DNA from 2 places in the Brevibacillus ginsengisoli genome. Region 2 is predicted to be linked to the other one. Evidence: riboswitches for the same ligand, from Rfam matches in the RefSeq annotation. Region 2 holds a riboswitch; the other holds the start of a gene.
The links. Region 2 has a riboswitch for FMN ahead of ribD (bifunctional diaminohydroxyphosphoribosylaminopyrimidine deaminase/5-amino-6-(5-phosphoribosylamino)uracil reductase RibD). Riboswitches for the same ligand answer to the same signal wherever they lie in the genome.
Positions count from the first base shown of each region.

Region 1 (4,416 bases), on a different contig from region 2:
TTTTTCCCTCAGCATCAATGACGAAAGTTGTCCGCTCAATGCCCATGTACTCGCGACCGTACATTTTTTTCAGCACCCAAACGCCGTACGCTTCCGCAACCTTGTGATCCGGATCGGCAAGCAGTGTAAATGGCAATTCATGCTTGCTCACAAATCGGTCGTGAGATTTCACATCATCCGGGCTAATACCAAGGACGACCGTATTCAGATTACCGAACTCGGGATGATAGTCTCGAAAATCACATGCTTCTGTCGTGCAGCCTGGCGTCATGTCTTTGGGATAAAAATAGAGCACAATATTCTTCCCACGCAGATTTGCCAGTGAGATTGTTTGATTATTGCTTGCTTCTAATGTAAAATCTGGAGCGATCTGTCCAATTTCAACCATTTGAGAGTCCCTTCCTCCAATTATGAGTTTGTCTTATTTTAACAAACTAAATAGATACACGAAAGATTCAATGCTAGTCCATTGCACACCGCCCAAGAAAACGCTACAATTAAACAATGGATTAATAAAGAATTATAAACTGACGCTAGTAGAATCTGGACGGTGAAAACATTCATGAGAGAGTTTTACAATGTGACAGACCCGGAAGCGCTTAAGTGCCTTGCTATACCAGAACGTGTGAAAATTCTTGAATTATTCGAAGATCTTGAGCCGCGTACCGCTAAACAAATCGCGACAGAACTCGGAGAAAATGCGGCGCGTTTACATTATCATGTGAAAGAATTAGTTCGTGCTGGTTTGCTCGAACAAGTCGACACCCGCGTAAAAGGCTCCATTGTTGAAAAGTATTACCAACCAATCGCTAAAGTCATTTCGGTCAATCTGCGCGTGATGATTGAAGAAAACGCGCAACAGTTTAGTGACATTATGTTCTCACCACTTCGTACCACAGAGAAAGATTTGATGAGAACGTTAAATCAATTCGTAGAAAGCGATGTCGATGTGCGTAAAGAGTATAACGACACATTCGCCTATAATGTCACCGAATTATTTTTGTCCAAAGAAGAACGAAACGCATTTGTACAAGAATATAATGCGCTGATCCAAAAATATAAGGATCTCAAGATCTCCTCTGATCGTCGCAAATTCAAGAGCCTCAACATGCTATTCCCACTTTCTCCACCTGCGCCGACAGATGATAACGACGAACCGTTCATTGATTCGGACGAGCTAGATTAATCACAAGCAGATACAACTGTAGCATTCAAAAAGGAGCAACCCTCACAGGGATTGCTCCTTTTTTCATTTATGCCATATAACGCAGACGCGGAGATAGTTTGATAAAGATCGGATATGCGATTAAAGCGACTATAATTCCTTTTAATAAATTAAATGGCGCGATCGCGTACAAAATAAACGACCACAAGCTATCCATGTGAAGGCTGGCCACTAACGCATCCAGCGACATATGGTAAAGAACCGAATAGGCTGGCATCAACACATAATAATTGGCCACAGACATTACAGCTGTCATCAAGATGGTGCCTCCAAGAAGACCAAGCACAAATCCGCTTTTGCCTCCACGTACACGCTGCAAGGCAACCGTCACTAGAATGAAGCTCGCTCCTGCGATAAAGTTAGCCAATTCCCCCACAAGAAGACCATCTGTATTTTTCAGCAATAAGTGCAGGATGTTTTTAATCAGTTCAATCAGTACCCCGGCAGCGGGACCGAACATCAAACCGCCGATCAGACCTGGCAACGTGCTGAAATCAAGCTTTAAGAAAGTAGGAAAGAGCGGCAGCGGAAATTCCAGATACTGCAGGATAAACGCTACAGCGGCAAACAATGGAATCGCCACCAGCTTTCTTGTTTTGGACAAGTGTCCCGAGTGTACTTGCGTTTGTTGCATGATTACCATCTCCTCAGTTTGTTTTTCCTTCTTTTGAGGAATGGCAACAGATACGCAACACTAGCTACCGGATATCCCAACCACGCAAAAAGCCCCCGAAGTAAAGACTCCGAGGTCATGATGATTGGACGAACCCTATGCATAAGGGTATAGCGAACCAAAGGCTTTTGACTTCCCAAGCCTCATGATCACCATACGCATGCACAAACAAAGCACGTGTACAAACGCACTGTCGTCATCCTTCTCCCATCCAGACTGTACTGTCGGCTCTGGAATCTCACCAGATCCTGCACTCTTGCCTTAACAGCGAGAGGCTCGCGGGCTTACACAAATGTGATCACCGCCGGTCGGGAATTGCACCCTGCCCCGAAGGAATATGTGATTTTCACGAATTCATTATACTTGGGAAGTATGTTTCTTGACAATCATCTGGTAATAATTTTATGATCCGGCTCCGCGGTATTTCTTTACTCCCCAGTTCCAAATCAGCAATCCCAACGCAAAAAAGACGATGCCCATCAACGGTGTCAGCATGGTGAAAAGGTACCAATCCTTCTTGCCCAAGAAATAGGCGGATGGGTAAAGGCCGACAAAGGCAAACGGCAATATCCAGGTAAGAATGAACTTGATCACGTTGTTGTAAACATCAACTGGATAGCGGCCATAGTTCTGGATGTTATAGATCATCGGCGCAATTCCTGTTCGAGAATCGGAGAAAAAGCTGACAGCCGCGATAGCCGTATAAACTCCCGCATAAATCAGAACGCTGCTGATGACCAATCCAATGAACACGAAGACATCATACCAGGCGAACTGCAGATTCAGTCGAATCGCCGCATACCCCATAATAATCAATCCCGTGATCACACCAAAAATGCGGTCCGGCGCAATCGACTCCAAACAAACCTGCGCCAGATTGTGGATCGGACGAGTCAATACTCTGTCCATTTCCCCGCGAATAATATACCGTTCATTAAAATCCCAAAAGCCAAAAAACATCGTAAATACCGCATAAGGCACCAGAAAAAAGCCATAGATAAAGATGATCTCGTCACGAGTCCAGTCCTTCAAGGTGGAAACATGCTGAAAGACCACGAGAATAAACACCAAATTGATCAATTCATTAATGAGGTTCGAGAAAAATTCTCCGATGAAATCAGCGCGGTAGGCTAATCTTGTTTTGAAGTATTGGCTCAGGTAATGGGAAAACAACAAATACACCTGTTTCATCAACTATCCTCCTTGCACCACGAGCTTGTGTCGCGCTTGGTTCCACAATACGGTGATGGGTATTAACAGAACGCCGATCCAAACGAGTTGAAGCAGCAGCACTTGGACTATCTGGGATGCTGGAACCGCTCCAGCGAAAATCATGCTGGGATAGTAGTTGATCGCTTGAAAAGGCAAAAAGTGAAGAATCGATTGAGCCCATCCCGGGAAGAAGCTGATCGGCAGAATGAGACCTGACAATAAGTCAACAACCACCCGCTTTGCCCGCATCATCCCCTCGTTTCGCAAAAAGAAAAACGTAAGCACACCCGTGAGCAAGTTAATTTGGGTATTGATGATAAACGCCATGAGTAGGCTGAAAAGATAGACGCCCCACGTCTGCGCTGACGTCGGAAAATGAACCGGGATAAACAAACTGACGAGAATAATCCCTGGCACGGCGAAAAACAGAAAGCGAAAGATCCCCTCGCCCAACGCCTGCGCCGCTTTCACCGATAAATAGTTATAGGGACGAATCATCTCAATCGCCACTTTTCCTTCACGAACATCCTGGGCGATTTCCTGATCAATATTATTAAAGTAAAAAGCGCGCGACATCCACGAAATCGCTACGTAGGCCGTCATTTGGATCGCAGAAAGATTGGCGAGATTGGATTGATTCCCGTAAATCGCCCCCCACAGAAAATAGTACGCCCCAATGTTAATCCCGTAGATGATGATCCCACTATAGTAATTCACACGGTAAGCTAGCAGAGTCAGAAAACGCATACGGATTAATTCGGCATATAATTTACCCATAGCTGATAACCCCGCTATCGTCCGTACTGTAAATATTGCGCACGATATCTTCCGTACTTGCTTCGGTAATCTTCACATCACTTACATCCAAGCTAGACATCACTGTCGAGAGCAGGAACGGCAGCATCTCCTGGCTACGTTTCAGTTGAACTTTAATCGCGTACTCATTTTCGATCTCAAGCTCGCAAGGAAGATCGTTCAAGACAGCTCGCAGCTGATCCAGTGTCACTTTTTTCTTGAAGGAGAAAATAACCTCAGTTCCATTGCCCCATTTTTCTTTCAGATCGACCAGTTGACCGTCAAAAATTAGTTTGCCCTTGTCCATAACCAGCACCCGTTTACAGAGCGCTTCAATATCGGTCACGTCATGTGTAGTGAGCAGAATCGTCATTTGTTCCGTTTCATTCAGGTTGCGTAAGAAGTCCCGAATTTTTTGTTTGACCAGAACATCCAGTCCTACAGTCGGTTCATCGAGAAACAGCAGGGCAGGCTTATGAATCAATGCGGCCGCGATCTCGCAACGCATCCT
Region 1 covers NZ_JBNJQR010000009.1:237,218-241,633, reverse strand. The annotation lists gene bcp (thioredoxin-dependent thiol peroxidase) at 1-388, opposite strand, end outside; gene ACQCN2_RS18800 (helix-turn-helix domain-containing protein) at 563-1,186, shown strand; gene ACQCN2_RS18795 (ECF transporter S component) at 1,254-1,859, opposite strand; FMN riboswitch at 2,094-2,237, opposite strand; gene ACQCN2_RS18790 (ABC transporter permease) at 2,301-3,089, opposite strand; gene ACQCN2_RS18785 (ABC transporter permease) at 3,093-3,887, opposite strand; gene ACQCN2_RS18780 (ABC transporter ATP-binding protein) at 3,880-4,416, opposite strand, start outside.
Region 1: linked by a shared signal. The riboswitch ahead of ACQCN2_RS18795 (ECF transporter S component) and the one ahead of ribD (bifunctional diaminohydroxyphosphoribosylaminopyrimidine deaminase/5-amino-6-(5-phosphoribosylamino)uracil reductase RibD) in region 2 are both predicted to bind FMN.

Region 2 (4,416 bases):
CAGGTCGGCGAAAATCCTCCGCTGTTGTCGTCTCCTTGATCATCGAGAGAATCGTTTGAGATCGTTCAAACGCTGAGATACCTGTATGGGTATTCACTTCGTCGATCGACACGGTAAAAGCGGTACCCTGTCGGTCGGTATTGGTCTCAATCATCGGCTTTAACTGAAGTCTGTCCGCATCCCCTTCCGTGATTGGGACACAAATCAAGCCTCTCCCGTGCGTTGCCATAAAATTAATCATCTCAGGAGTCGCAAACTCCGCCAGCAAGACGAAGTCCCCTTCATTCTCACGATCCTCATCGTCAACCACAATGATCGCTTTCCCTTGTTTTAGATCCTCCAGTGCTTGTTCAATTGAATGAAACACGATTCATCCCACCTTCCGTTTTTCTCCCGAAAGAAACGGGGAATTTCTATAAAAATCCGTTTTCCCGCAGAAAGTCGGTACTGATTTTTGATTGTGCATTTCTAGCAGGGTTCTCGTTTGATTGCTGCAACAAGCGTTCTACATATTTGCCAATGACATCACATTCCAAATTCACGATATCGCCTGCCTGCTTAGCCCCAAGACTGGTGTGTGCTAGTGTATGAGGTATGATGGAGACGCTAAACTCCTGATCGGTCACGTCAACGAGCGTCAGGCTGATACCACTGACCGTGATCGAACCTCGTAAAATCATGTACCGCAACAAGGATGGATCATTGGGTTTGATTCGAAACAAAACTGCGTTGGCGAACGATTGACGAGAAAGAATCGTACCCGTACCATCCACATGTCCGGATACAATATGACCTCCGAATCGGCTTCCAACCAGCATCGCTCTCTCCAAGTTCACTTGATCTCCCTGCTTCAATCGACCCAAGCTGGTATGCTTCATGGTCTCCGGCATAATGTCCGCTGTAAATTGATAGCTAGTGAAGGTGGTAACGGTTAGACATACCCCATCCACTGCGATACTGTCTCCCAGCTGGACTCCCTGCAACACTCGATCAGCACGAAAAACAAGTGTGCCATGAGTAGCCTTCGTTTTTATATTTTCAAGCGTTCCGCATTCTTCCACAATCCCTGTAAACATCTTGGTTAGAACCTCCCTCCAGCCTACACAGGCCAAACTGGATATCCGCTTATTCGTACATCGTGCTTCCCGATTCGCTCGATCTCAACGTGGTCTATGAGAACCGCTTCGTCCATCTGCGCGAAGCCCAAACCACCGAATGCAGTGGGAGCATGAGCGCCTCCCACTACCTTCATCGAGAAATAGCTGATCATCTTGTTAATAGATTGCGCTTGTAGGAACGCCCCATTCACGGCAGAACCTCCTTCAACCAGCAAGGATGTAATCCCACTCTCTCCTAACCACTTCAACATCGGCTCAATTCCGATCTGTTCCTGCTCCATCACCACGACGTTCACTCCCAGCTCCCGAAGCTTGTCACATTGCTCTGCCGCCGCTCGTCTCGTGGTTATGACCCAGGTAGGCGCCTTTCCGTCGGTGACGACTCGTGATGTGAACGGAATCCGCAGAGTTGAGTCCATAATCAGCCGGATCGGTTGCTTTGCCGTCCCTTCTCCTTGAATCCTCGTAGTCAAAGCGGGATTGTCCGCAATGATCGTATTCACTCCAACTAGAATGGCATCGTGCTGAAGTCGCAAGCGATGAACCTCTTCTCTCGCCTGTTCTCCCGTAATCCATCGGCTATGCCCGGTTTTGGTGGCGATTTTGCCATCCAATGTACTGGCAGTCTTCACCGTCACAAAGGGTTTGCGCGTCGTGATGAAGTGAAAGAATACCTCGTTGAGATGCCTCGCCTCCTCTTCCAGCACGCCGACACGAACTTGCAAACCCGCTTCGCTCAAAATGCCTACACCCTTTCCAGCAACTAGCGGATTCGGATCGAGAGTTGCGACCACAACGCGTCGGATTCCCGCCTGGAGAATGGCCTGTGCGCAAGGAGGGGTTTTCCCGTAATGACTGCAAGGCTCAAGCGTTACATAAATGGTCGCTCCCTTGGCCTTCTCGCCAGCCATCCGAATCGCATGGACTTCTGCATGTGCTTCTCCTGCTCGCAGATGTGCTCCCATGCCGACAATCGCCTGATCTTTTACCAAAATGGCGCCTACCATTGGATTGGGACTTGTCTGACCCATGGCTCCTTTGGCCAGCTGCAAGGCCATTGACATGTAGGCTTCATCGTTCACATGGCTCTCCTCCTTTTTCTAACGTCTTCCTGCTTACACTTGCTTGCCCGACACGAGAATAAGAAAAGACTTCGTCCCACTAAGCTCGCTTGTAGTACCTAACTACAAAAAATGCCCGCAAGCATTAGCTCGGGGCATCGTGAAATAAGCCTTGAACAGCCACTTTTTTCGCAAAAAATGGTTGTAAAGACTAAATTCACCTTCTTCCATCCGGACTTTACCGTCGGCCTTGGATTCTCACCAAGTCAGTCGCTACCCAAGTTATTCGAATAGCGAGTCGCGGGCTTGGACACATTGGTCTTCACCGCCGGTCGGGAATTGCACCCTACCCCGAAGGTATTATTCAGTTAATAAAAATGCCCTGGCATTTGCGCTCAGGGCATCGTGAAATAAGCCTTATACGGCCACTTTTTTCGAAAATGGTTGTAAAGACTAAATCCACCTTCTTCCATCCGGACTTTACCGTCGGCCTTGGATTCTCACCAAGTCAGTCACTACTCAAATTCAGCGAATAGCGAGTCGCGGGCTTGGACACATTGGTCTTCACCGCCGGTCGGGAATTGCACCCTACCCTGAAGGTTCTATTCAGTTGGTTGCATTATAGCATAAAGGAGAAATGGTTCCCAAGATTAAATTTTTTGATTGTCTTGTTTTTGCTTTTGGCGTTCGCGAAACCGGCGTACTTTTAACAGGTTGCCACAGCAAGCATCATCGCACCACCGTCTGGTTCGGTTACGACTCTCGTCAAAGAAAATCCAGCGGCAATCTTCATTCATACAAATCTTGATCCTACGAAGATCTCCCGCCGCCAACAACTGAGTAAAAGAGACCGCAATCCGTTCTAGCACCAGATCCCAAGCATTCCCCAAGGGGACTAGCTCCATCCGATAGCTTTTTCCTTCAGGCACAAGTCGATGATAAGCTGAAACTCGCTTCATCACTCGGTTCAGAAGGTCTACATCAGCTTCATTTAATACTTGATCGTCTACGACCGCTTCGACCATCGCACGTAATCTGTCTCGCAGCTGTCCCAAAACCTGTCGCATATCCGCATCTACCGGTAATGGAGCGGTCAAATTCCAATGCCCCAAAAACTCCGCAAGCCATGATTCCTTGTCCAGTCGGTCTTCACGGCGTCCCGATCCCCGCCAATCCCGCCAATCGCTATTCATAAAGTCGATACAGATATGTTCCATCAGGATAAGCCCCCTGCCTTGCTCATTGTCAACGATTACCATAATGTGGTAGTATATTCTTAAGTGTAACTATCTAAATTAGATTTGGTGGTTACGCACTTGTTTGTTATCGTCATTATAGCGCGTGGAAGGACAGAAAAGTAGTCAAAAACAAGGAGGAGAACGGCATGAGTCAGGTTGATTTCTTGTTAGAACAATTATCGTTTACCTATGATCAGGAAGATTGGTATCCCCCGCTAAAACCAGCCTTGGAAGGTGTCACTGCAGAAATTGCTAGTTGGCGACCAGCTGGAGCCGCTGTGAATTCGATTTGGGAGACCGTAAATCACTTGCTGTACTACAAAGAGCGACTGATTCAACGCATTCATGGTGTCGATCCAACCAACCCTGCGGCAAACAATGACGAGACGTTCTCTAGCCAAGCAGAAACACTTGACGAAGCCGCATGGCAGGCCACACTTAATCGAGTGGATCACGTCTATCAAGAACTGAAAAACCAGGTATCTACCCTAAGTGAAGACGATCTCGATCGACCATCACCTTCCCAGCCTCTTCGAAAGCAAATCATGAGCATCATCAACCATGACGCCTATCATATTGGCGAAATCATTCAGATTCGCAAGTTGCATGGCTCGTGGCCGGCGAGACGATACTTTGACTAACAGCTTTTCGTTCAAGCAGCAGCCGCTTGTGGTGATTCACAGCGGTTGTTTTTTCTGTACAGCCCATAATTACGAGGCAATTGCTTGAAACTGCAAAACTTTAGTGAATGAAATCATTGACACAAGCTTGAATCAATAATAGTCTGAATAGTAGAATAATTATATAATTATAAGAATGTAAGCAACTTTATTCACAGGGGGGATTTTATTGAGAAAGAGTATTTCCATTGTCGCCTGTCTACTATTAATGGTAGGACCAATCGTCGGATGTACACCCACCACCCAAGAAACCGCCCAAAAGCCTCAGCAATCAACCACACCAACAACCAAGCCCACCAATCCTGAATCCAAAGTCCTT
Region 2 covers NZ_JBNJQR010000007.1:98,725-103,140, forward strand. The annotation lists gene ACQCN2_RS15260 (bifunctional 3,4-dihydroxy-2-butanone-4-phosphate synthase/GTP cyclohydrolase II) at 1-367, opposite strand, end outside; gene ribE (riboflavin synthase) at 414-1,076, opposite strand; gene ribD (bifunctional diaminohydroxyphosphoribosylaminopyrimidine deaminase/5-amino-6-(5-phosphoribosylamino)uracil reductase RibD) at 1,100-2,200, opposite strand; FMN riboswitch at 2,395-2,542, opposite strand; FMN riboswitch at 2,637-2,784, opposite strand; gene ACQCN2_RS15275 (CGNR zinc finger domain-containing protein) at 2,830-3,396, opposite strand; gene ACQCN2_RS15280 (DinB family protein) at 3,564-4,058, shown strand; gene ACQCN2_RS15285 (peptide ABC transporter substrate-binding protein) at 4,267-4,416, shown strand, end outside.